2 regions of the Leifsonia sp. McL0627 genome follow, and region 2 is predicted to be linked to the other one. Evidence: predicted binding sites of a transcription regulator. Region 2 holds the regulator's gene; the other holds the start of a gene.
What was found. The regulator HrcA, encoded in region 2, represses chaperone genes, less so after heat shock. The targets are predictions, from matches to a motif close to TTNGCACTCGNNNNNNNCGAGTGCNAA.
Positions count from the first base shown of each region.

Region 1: a site for HrcA is predicted at 6,716-6,742, ahead of groL (chaperonin GroEL). Genes of this name have one in related genera too.

Region 1 covers NZ_JBZCGM010000003.1:342,452-352,523, reverse strand. Annotated here, with positions in the region: gene AC37TH_RS09915 (pyrimidine reductase family protein) at 1-112, opposite strand, end outside; gene folP (dihydropteroate synthase) at 105-1,016, opposite strand; gene AC37TH_RS09905 (NAD(P)/FAD-dependent oxidoreductase) at 1,003-2,229, opposite strand; gene AC37TH_RS09900 (response regulator transcription factor) at 2,356-3,048, shown strand; gene AC37TH_RS09895 (sensor histidine kinase) at 3,102-4,469, shown strand; gene AC37TH_RS09890 (sensor histidine kinase) at 4,361-4,807, shown strand; gene groL (chaperonin GroEL) at 5,052-6,671, opposite strand; gene AC37TH_RS09880 (cold-shock protein) at 6,857-7,060, opposite strand; gene AC37TH_RS09875 (LytR C-terminal domain-containing protein) at 7,233-7,781, opposite strand; gene AC37TH_RS09870 (DUF3263 domain-containing protein) at 7,796-8,089, opposite strand; gene msrB (peptide-methionine (R)-S-oxide reductase MsrB) at 8,257-8,694, shown strand; gene AC37TH_RS09860 (nitroreductase family protein) at 8,691-9,242, shown strand; gene AC37TH_RS09855 (DMT family transporter) at 9,226-10,072, opposite strand, start outside.
Region 2 covers NZ_JBZCGM010000003.1:1,235,024-1,245,095, reverse strand. Annotated here, with positions in the region: gene AC37TH_RS14230 (amidohydrolase) at 1-808, shown strand, start outside; gene lepA (translation elongation factor 4) at 984-2,837, shown strand; gene AC37TH_RS14220 (hypothetical protein) at 2,898-3,236, shown strand; gene AC37TH_RS14215 (DUF1990 domain-containing protein) at 3,406-4,053, shown strand; gene hemW (radical SAM family heme chaperone HemW) at 4,055-5,281, shown strand; gene AC37TH_RS14205 (DUF4870 domain-containing protein) at 5,436-5,816, opposite strand; gene AC37TH_RS14200 (DUF4870 domain-containing protein) at 5,958-6,611, opposite strand; gene hrcA (heat-inducible transcriptional repressor HrcA) at 6,769-7,788, shown strand; gene dnaJ (molecular chaperone DnaJ) at 7,817-8,926, shown strand; gene AC37TH_RS14185 (16S rRNA (uracil(1498)-N(3))-methyltransferase) at 8,934-9,662, shown strand; gene AC37TH_RS14180 (hypothetical protein) at 9,724-10,072, opposite strand, start outside.

The DNA of each region.
Region 1 (10,072 bases), 890 kb from region 2:
GCACCCACGGCAGGTCGTCGGCGCCGTCGCGGTAGAGGGCGGCCAGGTCGTCGTCGCTGAGGTCGTTCGCCGCCGGCAGCGGGGAGAGCTTCGCGATCGCGGTCTCAGTCATTGGCGTCTCCCATGTTGTGCTTGAGGAAGGCGGGCTCGCGGAGGCCGAGGATCGCCTCCGTCATCCGCGTGGCGGCCACCGACGAGGCCACGTCGTGCATCCGGATGATGCGGGCACCGTTGACGATCGAGACCACCGCGGCGGCGATCGAGCCTTCGAGGCGTTCGGATCGGGGCGCATCCAGGGTCTCGCCGATGAAGTCTTTGTTCGAGACGGCGGCGAGGGTCGGGTAGCCGAGGTCGGCGATCTCGCTGAGCCGCCGGGTGAGTTCGAGCGACTGGAGGGTGTTCTTGTTGAGGTCGTGGCCGGGGTCGACGATGATCCGCTCCTCCGGGATGCCCGCGGCGAGCGCGACCTCGACCCTCGCCAGCAGGAAGGCGGCGACCTCGGCGGCGATGTCGTCGTAGTGCGGGCGCGGGTAGAAGGTGCGCGGCGTCGCCAGGCTGTGGGTGATGACGAGGGTGGCGTCGCTGTCCGCGACGACGGACACCAGCTCCGGGTCGCTCAGACCAGTCGTGTCGTTGACGACGGTGGCACCCGCCGCGATGGCCCGGCGCGCCACTTCGGCGTGGAACGTGTCGACCGAGATCACAACGTCCGAGCCCGCGCGCAGTTCGGCGACCACCGGCACGACCCGCTCCGCCTCCGCCTCCACCGGGATCGGCTCCCCCGGCGCGAACGGCGCCCCGCCGATGTCCACCCAGTCCGCGCCGAGCTCGACGGCGCGAAAGCTCGCCTGCACGGCCTTATCGAGCGCAAAGGTCCTGCCCTGGTCGAAGAACGAGTCAGGGGTGCGATTGACGACGGCCATCACAGCCACGCGCCGGGAGAAGTCGAAGGTGCGGGCGCCGATGGTGCGAACGGGGATGCGGAGCGGTGGCAGGTACAGGTCAGAGCGCGGCAAGGTCCACGCTCTCGTCGGTGAGCCTGGCGACGTCGACGCGCTCGCCGGAGCGGATCAGTCGCTGCACCTGCTCGTTCACGTCCCAGACGTTGACGTTCATCCCGGCGACCACGCGGTCGTTGCGCAGCCAGAACGCCACGAACTCGCGCTGCTCGACGTCGCCCCGGTAGACGACCCTGGCGTCTGCGGCCAGCGGCCCGTAACCCGAATACTCCATGCCCAGATCGTATTGGTCGGAGTAGAAGTACGGGATGTCGTCGTAGCTCGCCGTCTCGCCCAGGATGCTGTGCGCGGCGACCGTGCCGCCCGCGATCGCGTTCGCCCAGTGCTCATTGCGCAGATGCCGCCCGATCGCGGGCAGGAAGGTGTTGGCGAGGTCTCCGGCGGCGTACACGTCCTCTGCGGCCGTGCACATCCCCTGGTCGACGGGGACGCCGTTGTCGAGCGAGAGCCCGGACCGCTCGGCGATGGCCGTGTTCGGGGCTGCACCGACGCCGACCACCACCAGGTCGGCCGGGATGCGTTCCCCAGCCCCCGTGACCACCTCGCGCGGGCCGTCGTCCGCCCCATCGATGGCGACCACCGATGTCGCGTGGCGGAACGAGACCCCGTTGCCGGTGTGCAGCCGCTCGAACACCCGACCCAGCTCGGCGCCGATGGCGGAACTCAGTGGCACCGCGGAACTCCCCACCACCGTGACCTCGTTGCCGTAGCCGCGCGCCGCGGCCGCCACCTCCAGACCGATCCATCCCGAGCCGACCACCACCACGCGCCGGCCGCCGACCGCGAGCGCCGACCGCAGCCACTCGCTGTCCTCCACGGTCCTCAGCGTGAAGACGGCGCCGTGACCGGCGCCGGGCACGGTGAGCCTCCGCGGGCTCGCCCCGGTGGCGAGCACCAGGCTGTCGAACGTGATGCGCGCCCCGCCGTCGAGGAACAGCTCGTGCGCCGCCGGATCGAACGAACTCGCGACGGTCTCCGGCAGGAACTCGACCGCGTTGTCCGCGTACCACCCCTCCGAATGCACGTCCTCCGCCGAGCGCTCCGCCTCGCCTTTCAGGAACTCCTTCGACAGCGGCGGCCGGATGTACGGGTGGTGAGTCTCCGCCCCGAACAGCAGGATGCGGCCGTCGAACCCGCGCTCGCGCAGCTCGGTGGCGACGGTGGCCCCGGCCAGTCCTGCTCCGGCGATGACGACGGTGGGCTTCGACATGGGGGTCCTCCTCGCGACGGTTGCTTCCAGCATCCACTGTTCGTACGGCCCCCGCCAGACCCTCACACCAACCCCACACCGAACGCTCTCAGGTAGGACTCAGCCAACGCGCAGATACTAGGAGCCATGAACGCCGGACCCCGCATCCTGATCGTCGACGACGAGCCCAACATCCGCGACCTCCTCACCACCAGCCTTCGCTTCGCCGGGTTCGCCGTGCGCGCGGTCGGCAACGGTGCGCAGGCCATCTCCGCGGTCCTCGAAGAGGAACCAGACCTCATCATCCTCGACGTGATGCTCCCCGACATGAACGGATTCGGCGTCACCAAGCGCCTCCGCGGCGCCGGGTACACCGCGCCCATCCTGTTCCTCACGGCCAAGGACGACACCGAGGACAAGATCACCGGTCTCACCGTCGGTGGAGACGACTACGTCACCAAGCCGTTCAGCCTCGACGAGATCGTCGCCCGCATCAAGGCCATCCTGCGCCGCACGATGCAGGCCGATGAAGATGCGGTCATCCGCGCCGGCGAGCTCACGATGGACCAGGACACCCACGAGGTCTTCGTCGGCGACACCGCCATCGAGCTCAGCCCCACCGAGTTCAAGCTGCTGCGCTACCTGATGCTGAACCCCAACCGCGTGCTGTCCAAGGCGCAGATCCTCGACCACGTCTGGGAATACGACTTCAACGGAGACGCCGGCATCGTCGAGTCGTACATCTCCTACCTGCGCCGCAAGGTGGATGCGCACTCCAGCGAGCCCCTCATCCAGACCAAGCGCGGTTTCGGCTACATGCTGAAGGCCGCGAAGGTCTGACCGGGATCCCCCACATTCCAGGCACAGCTTCGGCTGCGTAAACTGGCGGCCTCATGCACAATCGCTTACTCGATCGATGGAACGCGATCTCTCTGCGCACCAAGATCACGGGCGTCACCGTGCTGATGCTGACCCTCGGGCTGTTGGTGACCGGCATCGGCACCATGTCGATGCTGAAGCCGGTGCTGCTCGACCAGCTGGATGCGCAGCTCTCCGCCGCGTCAGGGGCCACCTACCTCAACACCTACCTCTACGGCACGTCCGCCGACAGCGAGAAGATCGCGACGGACGCCAGCCCGTCCGACTACTTCGCCGCGCTCTACGACTCGGACGGCAAGCTGGTGCGCTCCAACTGGGCGAACATCCCGGAGGCGCACCGGCCTGCGGTGCCCAAGACGCTGACCGTGTCGGAGGGCAAGCAGCTCCCGGCGGGCGGCTACCCGCTGCTCAGCAATGATGGGCACACCGCATACCGCGCCTTGGCGCAGACGGTCACGCTGACGAACCCGCCCGGTGCCCTCGGCACGGCCATCGTCGCCACGACCACGTCGCAGATCGACACGGTGATGGCGAGCTTCCTCGCGATCTTCCTGGGCTTCGGCGTCATCGTGATCATCGTCGGAGCCGGGCTCACCCGGATGCTGGTGACCACCACGTTCTCCCCGCTGAGGGAGGTGGAGCAGACCGCGGCGGCCATCGCGGACGGCGACTTCAGCCAGCGCCTCGGCGGCGCCACCCCGAACACCGAGGTCGGCCGCCTCAACCGCTCGCTCAACACCATGCTGAACCGCATCGACCGGGCGTTCAACGACCGCGCCAGGACCATCGATCAGATGCGCCGCTTCGTCGGAGACGCCAGCCACGAACTGCGCACCCCGCTCGTCTCGGTGCGCGGCTACGCCGAGCTGTACCGGATGGGCGCGCTGCAGACCCCGGAGGACGTCGCGCAGGCGATGGACAGGATCGAGAAGGAGGCCATCCGGATGGGGGGCCTCGTCGAAGACCTGCTGGAGTTGGCCCGGCTCGACGAGACCAAGCCGCTGAACCTGCACCCCGTCGACCTGGTGCGCATCGCCCAGGACGCCGCAATGGATGCGATGGCCGGCTCCCCCGGACGCGTCGTCACGGTCATCACCCCCGACCCGATCTCCTCCCCGAGTTCGGCCCGGAGGAGCCGGGCGTCGACACGGTGCCCATGCCCATCCAGGATCAGGGCGCCCGCGTCAGCAACGCCACCGGTCCGATCGCGTTCGCCGGGGCGACCCTCGCGCGCCTGCGCCGCGGCCGCTCCCGTCGCCCAGGGGCGGAGCCGATGCCGATCACCACGGCAGAACAGCTGGTGCTGCACCAGCCGATCGCCGCGGAGCCCGCGATCGTGCTCGCGGAGGAGAACAAGCTGCGCCAGGTCGTCACCAACCTGATGGGCAACGCCCTGCGATACACCGCAGAGGGCACCCCCATCGAGATCATGGTGCAGGTCAACCACCTGACCGGCCGTGCGATCCTCGAGGTCCGCGACCACGGCGACGGCATCCCGCCGCAGATCCGCGAGAAGATCTTCCAGCGCTTCTGGCGCGCCGACACCTCCCGCGCCCGCGAGACGGGCGGCAGCGGCCTCGGCCTCGCCATCGTCTCCTCCATCATCTCCGCGCACCACGGCACGGTCGAGGTCGTCGAGACGGACGGCGGTGGCGCCACCTTCCGCGTCTCCCTCCCCCTGGCGCCGACCGGCACCCCGGCCGCCGCGCCCGCGGCGTAGCCGCGCCGCTCGCGCCGCCGCGCAGCCCGCGAGATACCAGTAACTGCGCAGCATCCCGGGTGTTTCGCGACAGTTACTGGCATCTCGCGAAGCCCTGCCCGGAGCTGTGGATAAACCGTGCCGTCGGTGGCAAGCGCGGGACCCCACCCGCCCAGACACAGAGCCCACCGAGACACAGAGCCCACCGAGACACAGAAGAGGGCGCCTCCCGTGCGGGAGACGCCCTCTTCGAGGTGTGTCGGACTTAGAAGTCCATGCCACCGGTCGGGTCGCCGACCGGAGCGGCGTTCTTCTCCGGCTTGTCGGCGACGACGGCCTCGGTGGTGAGGAACAGCCCGGCGATCGACGCTGCGTTCTGCAGGGCCGAGCGGGTGACCTTCACCGGGTCGTTGATGCCGGAGGCGAGCATGTCGACGTACTCGCCGGTGGCGGCGTTGAGGCCGTGACCCACCGGGAGGTTGCGGACCTTCTCGACCACGACGCCGGGCTCGAGGCCTGCGTTGATGGCGATCTGCTTGAGCGGAGCCTCGATGGCGACGCGGACGATGTTGGCGCCGGTGGCCTCGTCACCCGTGAGCTCGAGCTTCGCGAAAGCGGTCTTGCCCGCCTGGATGAGGGCGACGCCACCACCGGCGACGATGCCCTCTTCGACGGCTGCCTTCGCGTTGCGGACCGCGTCTTCGATGCGGTGCTTGCGCTCCTTGAGCTCGACCTCGGTCGCGGCGCCGGCCTTGATGACTGCAACACCGCCGGCGAGCTTCGCCAGGCGCTCCTGCAGCTTCTCACGGTCGTAGTCGCTGTCCGTGTTCTCGATCTCGTTGCGGATCTGAGCAACGCGACCGGCGATGGCCTCGGAGTCGCCGGCGCCTTCGACGATGGTGGTCTCATCCTTGGTGATGACGACCTTGCGTGCCTGACCGAGCAGGTCGAGGGTGACGTTCTCGAGCTTGAGGCCGACCTCCTCGGAGATGACCTGGCCACCGGTGAGGATGGCGATGTCCTGCAGCTGCGCCTTGCGGCGGTCGCCGAACCCGGGAGCCTTGACGGCGACCGACTTGAAGATGCCGCGGATCTTGTTGACGATCAGCGTGGCCAGGGCCTCGCCGTCGACGTCCTCAGCGATGATCAGGAGCTGCTTGTTGGCCTGGATCACCTTGTCGACGATCGGCAGCAGGTCTTTGATGCTGGAGATCTTCTGGTTGGCGATGAGGATGTACGGGTCTTCGAACACCGCCTCCTGGCGGTCCTGGTCGGTGACGAAGTACTGCGACAGGTAACCCTTGTCGAAGCGCATGCCCTCGGTCAGTTCGAGCTCGGTGCCGAAGGTGTTCGACTCCTCGACGGTGACGACGCCCTCCTTGCCGACCTTGTCGATCGCCTCGGCGATGATGTCGCCGATGGTGGTGTCGCCGGCGGAGATGGACGCGGTCGCAGCGATCTCGGCCTTGGTCTCGACCTCCTTGGCGCTCGCGACGAGCTCCTCGGTGACGGCCTTGACGGCCTTCTCGATGCCGCGCTTCAGGGTGATGGGGTCTGCGCCGGCGGCCACGTTGCGGAGGCCTTCCTTGACGAGCGCCTGAGCGAGAACGGTCGCGGTGGTGGTTCCGTCACCTGCGACGTCGTCGGTCTTCTTGGCGACCTCCTTGACGAGCTCCGCGCCGATCTTCTCGAACGGGTCGTCGAGCTCGATCTCCTTCGCGATGGACACGCCGTCGTTGGTGATCGTGGGGGCGCCCCACTTCTTCTCGAGAACGACGTTGCGGCCGCGCGGGCCAAGCGTCACCTTGACGGTGTCGGCCAGGATGTTGAGGCCGCGCTCAAGGCCGCGGCGGGCGTCCTCGTCGAAAGCAATGATCTTTGCCATGGTTGTTTCTCGTCCCTCCCGGACGTTGCGAAAGATGCGAACGGTTAGCACTCGAACAGCTGGAGTGCTAAAGCGATTCTGGCACTCGTGCCAGCCGAGTGCAAGGCGAGAACGCGCCGAGGGCCGGAACAGACGAGAGCGCCGCCCCTCTCGGGACGGCGCTCACACGGTTTGGTTGCTGCGTGCTACGCCGGACGCACCGACTCAGCTTGCGGGCCCTTCTGTCCGCTGCCGACCTCGAACACGACCTGCTGACCCTCTTCGAGGACCTTGTAGCCGTTCATGTCGATGGCGGAGTAGTGGACGAAGACGTCCTGTCCCCCCTCATCGACGGTGATGAATCCGTAGCCCTTTTCAGCGTTGAACCACTTCACGGTTCCGTTCGCCATGCATTACTCCTATTGCTGTGTTTCGAAGCGACGGCCCATCACCGGCGCGTTGAAACCAGATACTAATGCTTTCAATGCACGCAAACACCAGCTATTTCGTCAAAAAGGCAGGAAATGACTGGAAACCGTTAGAAGTTAAACACGCCGAAACAAAACCGGATGGGCGAAAAGGTCAGCCCGTGAAGTTGCTTCCCAGCACCACTGTGATATCGGCGCCGGTGTTCGCGTAGTCCTGAGTCTCCGCCGTTGTCGCCCCGGGCAGCGCCTGCGCGACGCCGAGCGCCGCCCCGGCGTTCTTCGGGTCGGAGTAGTAGACGACGGTCTGCGTGAGGTCGGTCTTGTCGGCGTTGGCGAGCGCCCCGACCTTGATCCCGGCCGCGGTGAGCTTGGTGCCCGCCGCTTGCGCAAGGCCGACGGTCGTCGTCCCGTTGAGCACGTTGACGGTGAGCGCGGGGTCGATCGTCGGAACGATGGTCGGCGTCGGCGTCGCGCTCGGCGTCTTCGACGCGGAGTTGGTCGCGGGCGAGCCGTGGAACGAGATGCTGCCGTTGATGACCGACAGTCCGAACACTCCGGCGCCGATCAGCACGACGGTGGCGAGCGCCGCCCAGCCGAAACCGATCCAGCCCCGGCCCTTGGCACGGGGTGCGCGGTGTGCTCCGACGCGGGTCAGGTCGTCAGGAATCGCGTCGAAACGGTCCTTGGGGTACTTCTCTGCCATCGTGTCGGGAGTCCTCAGTCGTCGGACGCGAGCGTCCGGGAGCTTCTGGCGGCCATTCTCGCCTCGCGCAGTCTGAGAAGCCGCTTGACGAGCATGGGGTCGTGCTGCAGAGCGGCCGGCTGGTCGATCAGTGCACCGAGCAGCTGATAGTACCGTGCCGCGGAAAGACCGAACTCCTCGCGGATGGCCTGCTCCTTGGCGCCGGCATGCCGCCACCACTGCCGCTCGAACGCGAGGATGGCGACGTCCCGATCACTCAGGTCGTCAGGGCGCCGACTGGATGCCGGCTCGTCTGCCGCGTTCGCCATCGTGATCCCATCCTCCCTGTCGGTCGTTCCGAGAGCTCCTGCGTTCGCGGTTCATCCTATTTGCGCGTTTCTGTGTGTTGGCCTCCCGGCGCGCGGTCTCCGTGCGAAACAGGGAACAGTCACGACCCCTCCGCCGTTTAGTGTTGGGAACGACGAAAGGAACACGCATGGAGTACGACGTCGCCAAGAGCGAAGACGAGTGGCGCAAGGAACTCAGCCCCGAGCAGTACGCCGTGCTGCGCGAGGCCGGCACCGAGCGTCCGTGGACGGGCGAGCTGCTGGACGAGAGCCGCGCCGGCCTCTACACGTGTGCCGCCTGCGGAGCCGAGCTCTTCAAGTCCGGCACCAAGTTCGACTCCGGATGCGGCTGGCCGAGCTTCTACGAGTCCGTGCGGCCCGACGCCGTGCAGCTGCTCGAAGACGACAGCCTCGGAATGGTGCGCACCGAAGTCCGCTGCGCGAACTGCGGCTCCCACCTCGGCCACGTCTTCGACGACGGCTTCGGCACCCCGACGGGCGACCGGTACTGCATGAACTCCCTCTCGCTCAACTTCACCGAGGTTGACGTCACAGCGGGCGACGTCACAGCGGACGACCAGGCGTGACGAAGGTCTCCGACGCCGTCGCCTCCCGTCGCTCGTACTCGCGGGTGACGGAGGCGGCGCCGACGCACGACGAGCTGCTTCCGCTGATCGCGGCCGCCGGACGGGTGGCCGATCACAGCTCCCTGCATCCGTGGCGCGTCATCGAGCTGCGTGGGGCGGCCCGATCACGGCTGGGCGAGGCGTTCGCGAAGGACGCCCACCTGTCCGGATCGGATGCCGAGAAGATCGCGGCCAAGCCGCTGCGCTCCTCCCTGCTGCTGGCGATCGTGGCCGTGCGCACCAAGAGCGAGAAGGTGCCCGGCTGGGAGCAGGACGCCGTCGCCTCCGGTGTGGCGCACATCCTGAGCCTGCTGTTGCACGACGCGGGCTGGGGCGTCATCTGGCGCACGGGCCACCAGACCAGGTCCAAGGCTGTGCACAAGATGCACAGTCTGAAGAAGAACAAGCGACTGCTCGGCTGGCTCTACGTCGGCGGCATCCCGGACGGTTCCAAGGAGAGCCACCGCAAGACGATCGATCCGGAGCGCTACCTCACGACGCTTTCGTAGCCTGCCCGCTGCGGGCGGCGCCACCCCACCGGATGCTCGCGACGGCCACAGCGACGAGCGCGAGCCCGGTGCCTGCGACCGTCGAGAACGCCACGGGATGTGCGGAGCTCGGCGCGAGCAGGTCGAGCAGCAGCGCGGTCAGGAGCTGCCCGGCGACGGTCGCCAGCCCGAGCACGAGCACACCGAGCACCCGGACGAGCAGGGCCGCGCCCGCGATGAAGACGCAGCCGATCGCTCCACCGACGTAAAGCCACGGCTCGGTGGGGAGCGACGTCGGCCAGCCGACGATCGACGAGTGGATGAGCATGAGGACGACGAGCACCGTCGTGCCGACGACGAAGTTGATGAAGGTCGCAGTCAGCGCGCTCTCCGCGACGACGCGGACCTGACCGTTCACGGCCTGCTGCCAGCCGATGCCGAGCCCGGCGATCAGCGGGAGGGCCATCATCCAGACCGGCACGCCGCTGCCGAACTGCGACGACACCGCCCACGTCACGGCCGCGAGCGCGAGGGCGGCGCCGACGACGCGGGCGGCGGTGAGCGGCCGCTTGCCGCCCGCGCCGACACCGATCATGTCGAGGACGAGCCCGCTGACGGTCTGTCCGGCCACGATCGAGACGGTGAACAGCGCGACGCCCAGCACCGCGGCGGTGAGTCCCTGCGACAGCACGAGGAACGCGCCCGCCGCGCCGCCGCAGACGTACCACCAGCGCAGTTCGCGGGCGCGGAGCGCCCGGAGGACGCGTCCGAGACCGCGGCGCCCTGCTGGGGCGACGGCGAGTGCGACGAGCAGGATGAGGAGTCCGGAGCCGAAGGAGATGACGGCGGCG
Region 2 (10,072 bases):
GGGAGGTCGCACCATCGACGAACAGGTCCTCCGCGAGGCCGTCAGCGTGAAGTCGGCGCTCGGCGAGAACCCGAAGCGCGTCTACGGGGGCAAGAACGTCACGCCCAGCACGCGGCTCGGCGTCGCGATGATCATCCGCGAGGCCTTCGTGGAGGCGCAGAACTACCGCGCCCAGCGCGACGACGCGCAGAAGGAGGGCAAGCCGTTCGCCCGCGACCTCGGCAAGGAGACGCTCGTGCGCGTGCTCGACGGCGAGCTCGCCTGGGATCAGCACACGCACCGCCACGACGACATCGCGACCGCCATCCGCCTCGCAGACGAGTTCGGCTACCGCCTGGTCATCAACCACGGCACGGAGGCGCACAAGATCGCCGACGTCATCGCCGCGCGCGACATCCCCGTGATCTTCGGCCCGATGTTCACCTCGCGGTCCAAAGTCGAGCTGCGGGACCGCGCCATCGCGAATCTCGCGAAGATCGCCGCCGCCGGCGTCCGGGTCGCGATCACCACCGACCACCCCGTCGTGCCGATCAACTTCCTCGTGCACCAGGCCTCGCTCGCCGTCAAGGAGGGGCTGCCGCGCGAGACTGCTCTGGAGGCGCTGACGGTCAACCCCGCGTCGTTCCTCCAGCTCGACGACCGCGTCGGATCGCTCACGCCCGGGCTCGACGGCGACATCGTCATCTGGTCCGGCGATCCTCTCGACGTGAACTCGCGCGCCGAGCGCGTCTTCATCGAGGGCGCGGAGGTCTACCGCTGGGAGGACGGCGCCGGCGTCGTCGTCGAGCGCGCAGAGCGCTTCGCCTGACGCACTGCCGCCCGGTGCCCCGGCACCTGTAGACGCCGCGCATCCGCGCATCGCATCGAGTGGTCCCGAATTGCCGTGCGCATCCCGTGCCGCACGGCGATTCGGGACCAGTGGATCGCTCGCCGGAGCGCCCGAATAGGAGACGCGCCCGTCGGCGTGGGAGAATCGCAGCACAATGTCACCACGAGCTCTGAAGGCCCTTGAGCCCGCCGCGACCGATCCGGCGTTCATCCGCAACTTCTGCATCATCGCCCACATCGACCACGGCAAGTCCACCCTGGCCGACCGGATGCTGCAGATCACCGGCGTCGTCGCCGAGCGCGACATGCGCGCGCAGTATCTCGACCGCATGGACATCGAACGTGAGCGCGGCATCACGATCAAGAGCCAGGCCGTTCGGATGCCGTGGGGCGACGACGACGGCCAGGCGTTCACCTTGAACATGATCGACACGCCCGGTCACGTCGACTTCACCTACGAGGTGTCCAGGTCGCTGGCTGCCTGCGAGGGCGCGATCCTGCTGGTCGACGCCGCGCAGGGCATCGAGGCCCAGACGCTCGCGAACCTCTACCTCGCGCTCGAGAACGACCTCACGATCATCCCGGTGCTCAACAAGATCGACCTCCCCGCCGCCGACCCGGACAAGTACGCCGCCGAGCTGGCCAGCCTCATCGGCGGCAAGCCGGAAGATGTCCTGCGCGTCTCCGGCAAGACCGGCATGGGCGTCGACGCGCTTCTCGACAGGGTGGTGGAGCTCATCCCCGCTCCGGTCGGTGTGAAGGACGCCCCGGCCCGCGCGATGATCTTCGACTCCGTCTACGACAGCTACCGCGGCGTCGTCACCTACGTTCGCATGATCGACGGCAAGCTCTCGCCGCGCGAGCGCATCCAGATGATGTCGACCAAGGCCACGCACGAGATCCTCGAGATCGGTGTGTCGTCCCCGGAGCCCACCCCCTCGAAGGGGTTGGGTGTCGGCGAGGTCGGCTACCTGATCACGGGTGTGAAAGACGTCCGCCAGTCGAAGGTCGGAGACACCGTCACCACGGCGTCCAAACCGGCGACGAACGCGCTGCCCGGTTACACGGAGCCGAAGCCGATGGTCTTCTCTGGCCTGTATCCGATCGACGGCAGCGACTACCCCGAACTGCGCGAGGCGCTCGACAAGCTCAAGCTCTCCGATGCCGCACTCGTCTACGAGCCGGAGACCTCCGTCGCCCTCGGCTTCGGTTTCCGCTGCGGCTTCCTCGGGCTGCTGCACCTGGAGATCGTCACCGAGCGCCTCGAACGCGAGTTCGGCCTCGACCTCATCACCACCGCGCCGAGCGTGATCTACGAGGTGACCACCGAAGACAAGAAGGTCATCACGGTCACCAACCCGAGCGAGTTCCCCGGCGGCAAGATCGCCAAGGTGGAGGAGCCGATGGTGAAGGCCGCGATCCTGGCGCCCAAGGATTACGTCGGCGTGATCATGGAACTCTGCCAGGGCCGCCGCGGCGCGCTGCTCGGCATGGAGTACCTCGGCGAAGACCGGGTCGAGATCCGGTACACGATGCCGCTCGGCGAGATCGTCTTCGACTTCTTCGACCAGCTGAAGAGCCGCACCGCCGGCTACGCCTCCCTCGACTACGAGCCCACCGGCCAGCAGGAGGCCGACCTCGTGAAGGTCGACATTCTGCTTCAGGGCGAGCAGGTGGATGCGTTCAGCGCGATCGTCCACCGAGACAAGGCATACGCGTACGGCGTCCTGATGACCGGCCGCCTGCGCGAGCTGATCCCGCGTCAGCAGTTCGAGGTCCCCATCCAAGCCGCGATCGGCGCCCGCATCATCGCCCGCGAGAGCATCAGGGCGATGCGCAAGGACGTCCTCGCGAAATGCTACGGCGGCGACATCACCCGCAAGCGCAAGCTCCTCGAGAAGCAGAAGGAAGGCAAGAAGCGCATGAAGATGGTCGGCCGTGTCGAGGTCCCCCAGGAGGCGTTCATCGCTGCGCTCTCCGGCGACGTGGAGAAGAAGGACAAGAAGTAGCGTGCCTCTTCGACGCTCCTCGGGCAGCTGTGGGAGGACGAAGCGAACGGATACGACCGGGTGAGCTGGCGCGTCGGCCTGCGCCTGATCTACGGGTTCGCTGCGGCCGCACTGATCGTCCTGGGCGTCTTCTGGTGGCTTCCGTTGATGGGGGAAGGCGAGTCGGTCAACCAGCGTGGCCTGTACGCACCCTTCCTGTTCGCAGTGCTGCCGATTGCCGGGTTCGTCTCGACCTTCGCCGTAGCTCCGAAGACGTCGCGCAGCGACGCCTTCATGGAACGCGCGCGTGAACTCCACAGGCCGAGCCGCGCGCGGAAGAGCCGGTTGGTCGTGCTGACCACTGCGCTGTCGATCGCGCTCATTGTCGGCGGGGTCGCCGCGATCCTCCTCACCGCGTAATGGATCAGCCGCGCGACCGGTCCCAGCCGAGCAGCCGCGACCCACGACCATCCGCCGGATCCCTGAACGCTGCGCGTTCACCCGGGTGGTACGCGCCAAGTAGAGTTGTCGTCTGGCTCCGACCGTTGGAGACTGGGCACAGCCAGAGTGAGGAAATGAAGTAGCAGCCATGCGTCGCTCCACGTACACCGATCAGCCCGTCACCTATGGTGCGGTCGGCGGCACGCAAGCGCCCGACCTGCTCTACTACCCGCCGAAGGGCTACCGCCCGCTGATCAGGCAGGCGCGGATCGGCAGCGGCGAGGACCGCTTCGCGTCGACCGTCACCGCGCTGATGACGTGGGGTGTGCAGCGGGGAAGCGGCATCAAGGTCACCGAGACCCACGAGGGCACAGGCGTGCAATATGAGGGCGTCGTGTTCAACCCGGACGGAACCCCGGCGAAGATGCAGGAGCACCGTCCGTCGGAGGCGATCTTCGCCGACGACGGTTCGCCGTACATCGCCAACGGGATGACCGCCGTGCTGAAGATCCCGTTCTGGCCGGTGCTGGTGTCCGCGCCGGTCCGCGTCGTCTACGTCATCGACGAGCCGCAGCGGGCGGGCTTCGCCTATGGAACGCTGCACGGGCATCCGGAGTCTGGTGAGGAGGCGTTCATCGTCGAGCTGCGCGATGACGGCTCGGTGTGGTTCGTGTTGCGGGCGTTCTCGCGGCCGTCGACCACGTTCTACCGGCTGACTGCGCCCATCCTGAGGTTGGTGCAGCGTCACTACACCGCCAAGTATCTGCGTTCGCTTCTGCCCGTGCGGTCGGCCTGACGTGCCGAGCGCTCTTCCCCTCGGCGATCCGGCTCCGGCCGACGGCCTGCTTCCCTCCAGCGTTCTCGACGGCGTCGACGAGCGCGCGTTCGGGGTCTACCTGCACGTGCCGTTCTGCCGGGTGCGTTGCGGGTACTGCGACTTCAACACCTACACCGCCACCGAGCTGCGGGGCGTCTCGCAATTCGAGTACGCCGGTCACGCGCAGCGCGAGGTCGCTTTCGGCGCCTCCGTGCTGGAGCGGAGCGGCCTCCCGGCGCGTGCGGTGTCGACCGTGTTCTTCGGCGGTGGTACCCCGACCATGCTTCCCGCCTCCGACCTGACAGGGATGCTCGGCTCCGTCCGGGATGCGTGGGGTCTGGCCGACGGGGCGGAGATCACCACAGAGGCCAACCCAGACTCGGTCGACGCCGCCTACCTGCAGGGGTTGGCCGCCGCCGGGTTCACGCGCGTTTCGTTCGGGATGCAGTCGGCTGTCCCGCACGTGCTCGCGACACTGGAGCGCACCCACGACCCGGAGCGTGTGCCGCTGGTGGTCCAGTGGGCGCGCGACGCCGGACTGCAGGTGAGCCTCGACCTCATCTACGGAACGCCGGGGGAGTCGCTGGACGACTGGGAGCGGTCGCTCGACGCGGCGATCGCCTGCCGCCCGGATCATCTGTCCGCGTATTCGCTGATCGTCGAGACGGGCACGAAGCTCGCCAGACAGATCAAGTCGGGTCAGGTCGCCGAACCGGATGAGGACCTGCAGGCCGACATGTACGAGCTGGCGGATGCGCGGCTCGGCGGCGCCGGGTACGGGTGGTACGAGGTCAGCAACTGGGCGGTCGACGACCAGCACCGGTCACGCCACAACCTGGCGTATTGGCAGGGGCACGACTGGTGGGGCGTCGGGCCGGGGGCGCACAGCCACGTCGGCGGTGTCCGCTGGTGGAACGTGAAGCATCCGGCCGCATACGCAGGCCGCGTACTGGCGGGCGAGTCCCCGGCGGCCGGTCGCGAGACGCTCGACGCCGAGACCAGGCGCGTGGAGCGCGTGCTGCTCCTCACGCGCATCCGGGACGGCATCACGACGGCCGACCTCGACCAGCACGGCCGCACCGCCGTCGCCGGCCTGATCGCCGACGGCCTGGTGGATGCGCGCCAGGCGCTCCAAGGGAACGTCGAGCTCACGCTCTCCGGCCGCCTGCTCGCCGACGCCGTCGTCCGCCGCCTCCTCGACGACTGACGCGGCACGCACGCTCTCACCCCTCGCCGCCCCGGCCCGCCCCTCAACGCAAACGAGTGGTCCCGAATTGCCGTGCGTGCACGTGTGCACGCGGCAATTCGGGACCACTCGATGAGGCGCGAGCGCCGGAAGCCGGAAGCCGGAAGCCGGAAGGCTAGCTGACGAACCGGATGGCCAGCGGGTACACGTAGTACTCGCCCTGGTTGGCCTTGATGGCGGCGATGATGCTGAAGACGATGTTGATGATCGCGGCGGCTGCGATGAGGATCACGCCGACGAAGACGATCGACAGGATCGATCCGACCGCGTATGCGATGAAGATCGTGATCTGGAAGTTCAGGGCCGTCGCGGTGTGCGCGCGGACGAATGGTCCCTTGTCTTTGAGAACGAGATAGCCGATGAGCGCCGGAATCCAGTTGAAGATGATTCCACCGATGTGGACCAGCGTGGCCCAGAGCTTCTCATCCGAGGGGCTGAGCTGCTGGGACTGGCCTCCGTATGGTGCGCCGGGGGGCGGCGGGGGCGTTGCGGACATGTTCTCTCCTTGGCTGCGCCCGGGAGTCCGGGCGGGGTCGTGGACGGGATCGTCAGCCACAACAGTAAGGCAAAGCCGCCGAAACTGGGAAGACGCCGAGAGACCGGGGTCCCTCGGCGTCTCCGCCAGGCGCGCGCGGCGCTACTTGATGAAGCGGAAGTTCACCGGGTAGCGGTACGTGCCTCCGCCGTTGACCTTGACGAATCCGAGGATCGAGAAGATCAGGTTGACGACGTAGAGGATCCACGGGATGAGCAGGCCGAAGATGACCCACCCGAATCCGGTGAACGTCAGGACCGCGCCGACGATCTGGGAGGCGAGCCAGATGATGATCCAGGTGATCTGCCAGTTGAGCGCCTCTTTGGCCTCCTGGTTGGTCAGTCGCCCGCGGTCTTTGAACACGAGGAAGATGATGAGCGACGGCAGCACCCAGAGGATGCCGCCGAGGTGCGCGAACGACGCCCACTGCTTGTCCTGGGTGGGGTCGAGCGGGGCGGCGGGGGCCGCATACGGCTGCTGGGGCTGCTGCGGAGGAACCTGGCCGCCGTACGGCTGCTGCTGAGGGGGCTGCTGACCGTATGGCTGCTGGGGCGGGACCTGCCCGCCATATGGCTGCTGCTGCGGGGGCTGTTGCGGAGGAACCTGCCCGCCGTATGGCTGCTGGGGCGGCTGCTGCTGCGGGGGCTGCTGCTGCGGCGGAACCTGCCCGTACGGCTGCTGCGGGGGAACGTTCGGCTGTTGCGGGGGAACAGCGCCTTCTGCCGGGTCCACCGGCGGCTGGTTCGGGTCACTCATGGTCGGAACCTCTCGTTCGCGGGATCGCTGAATCGAACCTGTGCGCATACCGTACTGCCGCCGCTCCGGCGGGTGCAATGATCGCGTGGGTGTGTCAGGGCGTTATGATTAGCACTCAGGTTCAGTGAGTGCTAAGAGTCTTCGGGAGGCGGGTCGCATGGTTTCTGAGCGGAGCCTCGAAGTGCTGCGCGTGATCGTGCAGGACTACGTCGCCTCGCGGGAACCGGTCGGGTCGAAGAGCATCGTGGAGCGTCACGCGTTCGGCGTGTCCGCCGCGACGATCCGCAACGACATGGCCGCCCTCGAAGAGGAGGACCTGATCGCGGCGCCGCACACGTCGTCCGGTCGGGTTCCGACCGACAAGGGCTACCGGCTGTTCGTCGACCACCTCGCCGAGGTGCGTCCGCTCAGCCACGCGCAGCGGCAGGCGATCGAGGTGTTCCTGGGCGACTCGGTGGATCTGGACGACGTGCTCGTTCGCACGGTCCGTCTGCTCTCGCAGCTGACCAACCAGGTCGCCCTTGTTCAGTATCCGTCGGTGTCGCGGTCGCGGATCCGGCACATCGAGTTGGTGATGCTCGCTCCGCGCAGGCTGCTCAGTGTGCTCATCACCGACTCCGGCGCCGTCGAGCAGCGAACCATCGAGCTGTCGTCCGAACTGTCGGACGAAGACGTTGCCGAGATTCGCGGCGCGATCAACGGGGCGGCGGCCGGGCTGTCCCTCGCCGACGCCACCGCCAGGCTCTCGCAGCTACCGGATGCACTGACCGAGCGCACGCAGGCGCTGGTCGAGCCCGTGGCACTTGCTTTGATGGAGCAGATCGCCGCGAACCGCCAGGACAAACTGGTGATGGCGGGGGCTGCGAACCTGGTCCGCACCGAGCACGACTTCACGGGGAGCATCTACCCCGTCCTCGAAGCCATCGAGGAGCAGGTCGTGCTGTTGAAGCTGTTCGGTGAGATGGCCGGCGACCAGCACGGGGTGGCGGTGAGCATCGGGCGCGAGAATGCGTCGTTCGGGCTCGCGGAGACCTCTGTGCTGTCGAGCGGCTACACCGCCTCCGGTTCGGAGCTGGCGCGCCTCGGCGTGCTCGGCCCGCTCCGCATGGACTATTCGAGCAACATGGCCGCCGTTCGAGCGGTGGCCCGCTACCTCTCCCGCCTGCTCGGCGAATAAGACAACGAACACGAAGGAAAAGCCGTCTGTGGCCGACCACTACGAAGTCCTGGGCGTTGAGCGCAACGCCACTCCCGATGAGATCAAGAAGGCGTACCGCCGCCTCGCCCGCGAACTCCACCCGGACGTGAACCCGTCCACGGAGGCGTCGGAGCGGTTCAAGCTGGTGACGCATGCGTACGACGTGCTGAGCGACCCGCAGCAGCGCGAGCAGTACGATCTCGGACCCCAGGCCGGCTTCGGCGGGGGAGGCGGCCAGAACTTCGGCGGCTTCGGCGACATCTTCGAGACGTTCTTCGGCGGAGGCAGCCAGAGCCGCGGCCCGAAGTCGCGCAGGGAGCGTGGCCAGGATGCGTTGCTGCGCGTGGAGGTCGACCTCGACGAGGTCATCTTCGGCACGCACCGCGACCTCGAGGTCGACACCGCGATCGTCTGCGAGACCTGCAACGGGTCGTGCTGCCAGCCGGGCACCGCTCCCGTCACCTGCGACATCTGTCACGGCACCGGCAGCATTCAGCGTTCCGTGCGCTCGCTGCTCGGCAACGTGATGACCTCCTCGCCGTGCGGCACCTGCCGCGGCTACGGCACGGTCATCGCGACCCCGTGTGTCACCTGCCAGGGTCAGGGCCGTGTCCGCGCACGCCGCACCGTCCCCGTCGACATCCCCGCCGGTGTAGACACGGGTCTGCGCCTACAGATGCCGGGCAGCGGCGAGGCCGGACCGGCCGGCGGCCCGAACGGCGACCTCTACCTGGAGATCAAGGTCAAGCACGACGACGTCTTCAGCCGTGACGGCGACGATCTGCTCTGCACCCTGGAGGTGGCGATGACGGATGCGATCCTCGGCACCACCGCCACGGTGAAGGCGCTCGACGGCGACATCAAGCTGGAGCTGAAGGCGGGCATCCAGAGCGCGGACATCATCTCGGTGAAGGACCGCGGCATCACGCACCTGCGCGGCAACGGGCGCGGAGATCTTCGCGTGGGCATCCAGGTGGTCACCCCGACCAAGCTGGACCACAAGGAGCGCGAGCTGATTAAACAGTTCGCTGCCACCCACAAGCAGGCGGACCCGTCGCTCGCGCGGTTCCAGCAGGGCTTGTTTGCGAAGCTGCGCGACCGCTTCCTGAACGTCTGAGCAATCGATGAGTTCGCTCTATCTGCGTGAGGACCTCGACGACGTCACGGTCGGCGGACGCCTGACGATCACCGGCGCGGAGGCGAAGCACGCGGCGACGGTGAACCGCACGCGCCCCGGCCAGTCTGTCTTGATCGGCAACGGCCGGGGGCTCGTGGCCTCCGGTGAGGTGATCGAGGCAACGAACGCCGCGCTGACCATCGACGTGGACGTGGTGGAGCGCGTCGAGCGCGCCGCCCCGGCGATCACGCTCGTGCAGGCTCTCGCCAAGGGCGACAGGGACGAACTCGCCATCCAGGCAGCCACCGAGCTGGGGGTGGATGCGGTGGTCCCGTGGTCCGCGAGCCGTTCCGTCTCCCGCTGGGAGGGGCCGAAGGTCGCCAAGGGCCGCGAACGCTGGGCGACCATCGTGCGCGAAGCCGCCAAGCAGTCGATCCGTGCCTGGGTGCCGGAGGTCGGCGAGCTGGCGTCCACGAAGCAGGTGGCGGCGCTGTGCGCGGGGGCGCGCGTACTGGTGCTGGAGCCCGACGCGGATGCGAAGCTGACCGACATACAGCAGGACGGGCGGCCGCTCGTGCTCGTCGTCGGCCCGGAGGGCGGGATCGCGCCGTCCGAGCTCGACGCGTTCCGCGACGCGGGCGCCGAACTCGTGCGGCTCGGCTCGACGGTGCTGCGCACCTCGACCGCCGGGCCCGCCGCTCTTGCCGTGCTGAACGCTGCGCTGGGGCGCTGGTAGCCCCGTCGCTGAGGAGTGCCTCCCTGGGGTCGGTCGAGCGTGATCGCCCAGCGGTGCGTGGTCAGCGGTCGGGGTAGGGGGTGATCGTCGGGGTGTCGGTCGGGTGGTACGGGTCGGGTTCGAGCATGTCGAATTCGCGGTAGCCGGTGGGTCCGGCGAACATGTCCAGGGTGGGGTCGGTAGAGCACTCGGTGTAGGTCTTGAGAACGAAGAACACGTCCTGCCCGATCACTCCGGCAGCAAGGGTTCCGTCTGCGCGATCCGCACGGATCTGAGTGAAATGGTTGCCGCCTGGCGCGGTGATCGTGGGGATCACGGTGCTGACGGTGTAACCCAGTTCCGCCCAGTAGTCACCCATCAAGTTCGCGAACGCCACGGGATCGCCGACGGGTGCGTGGAAGAGCGGTGCA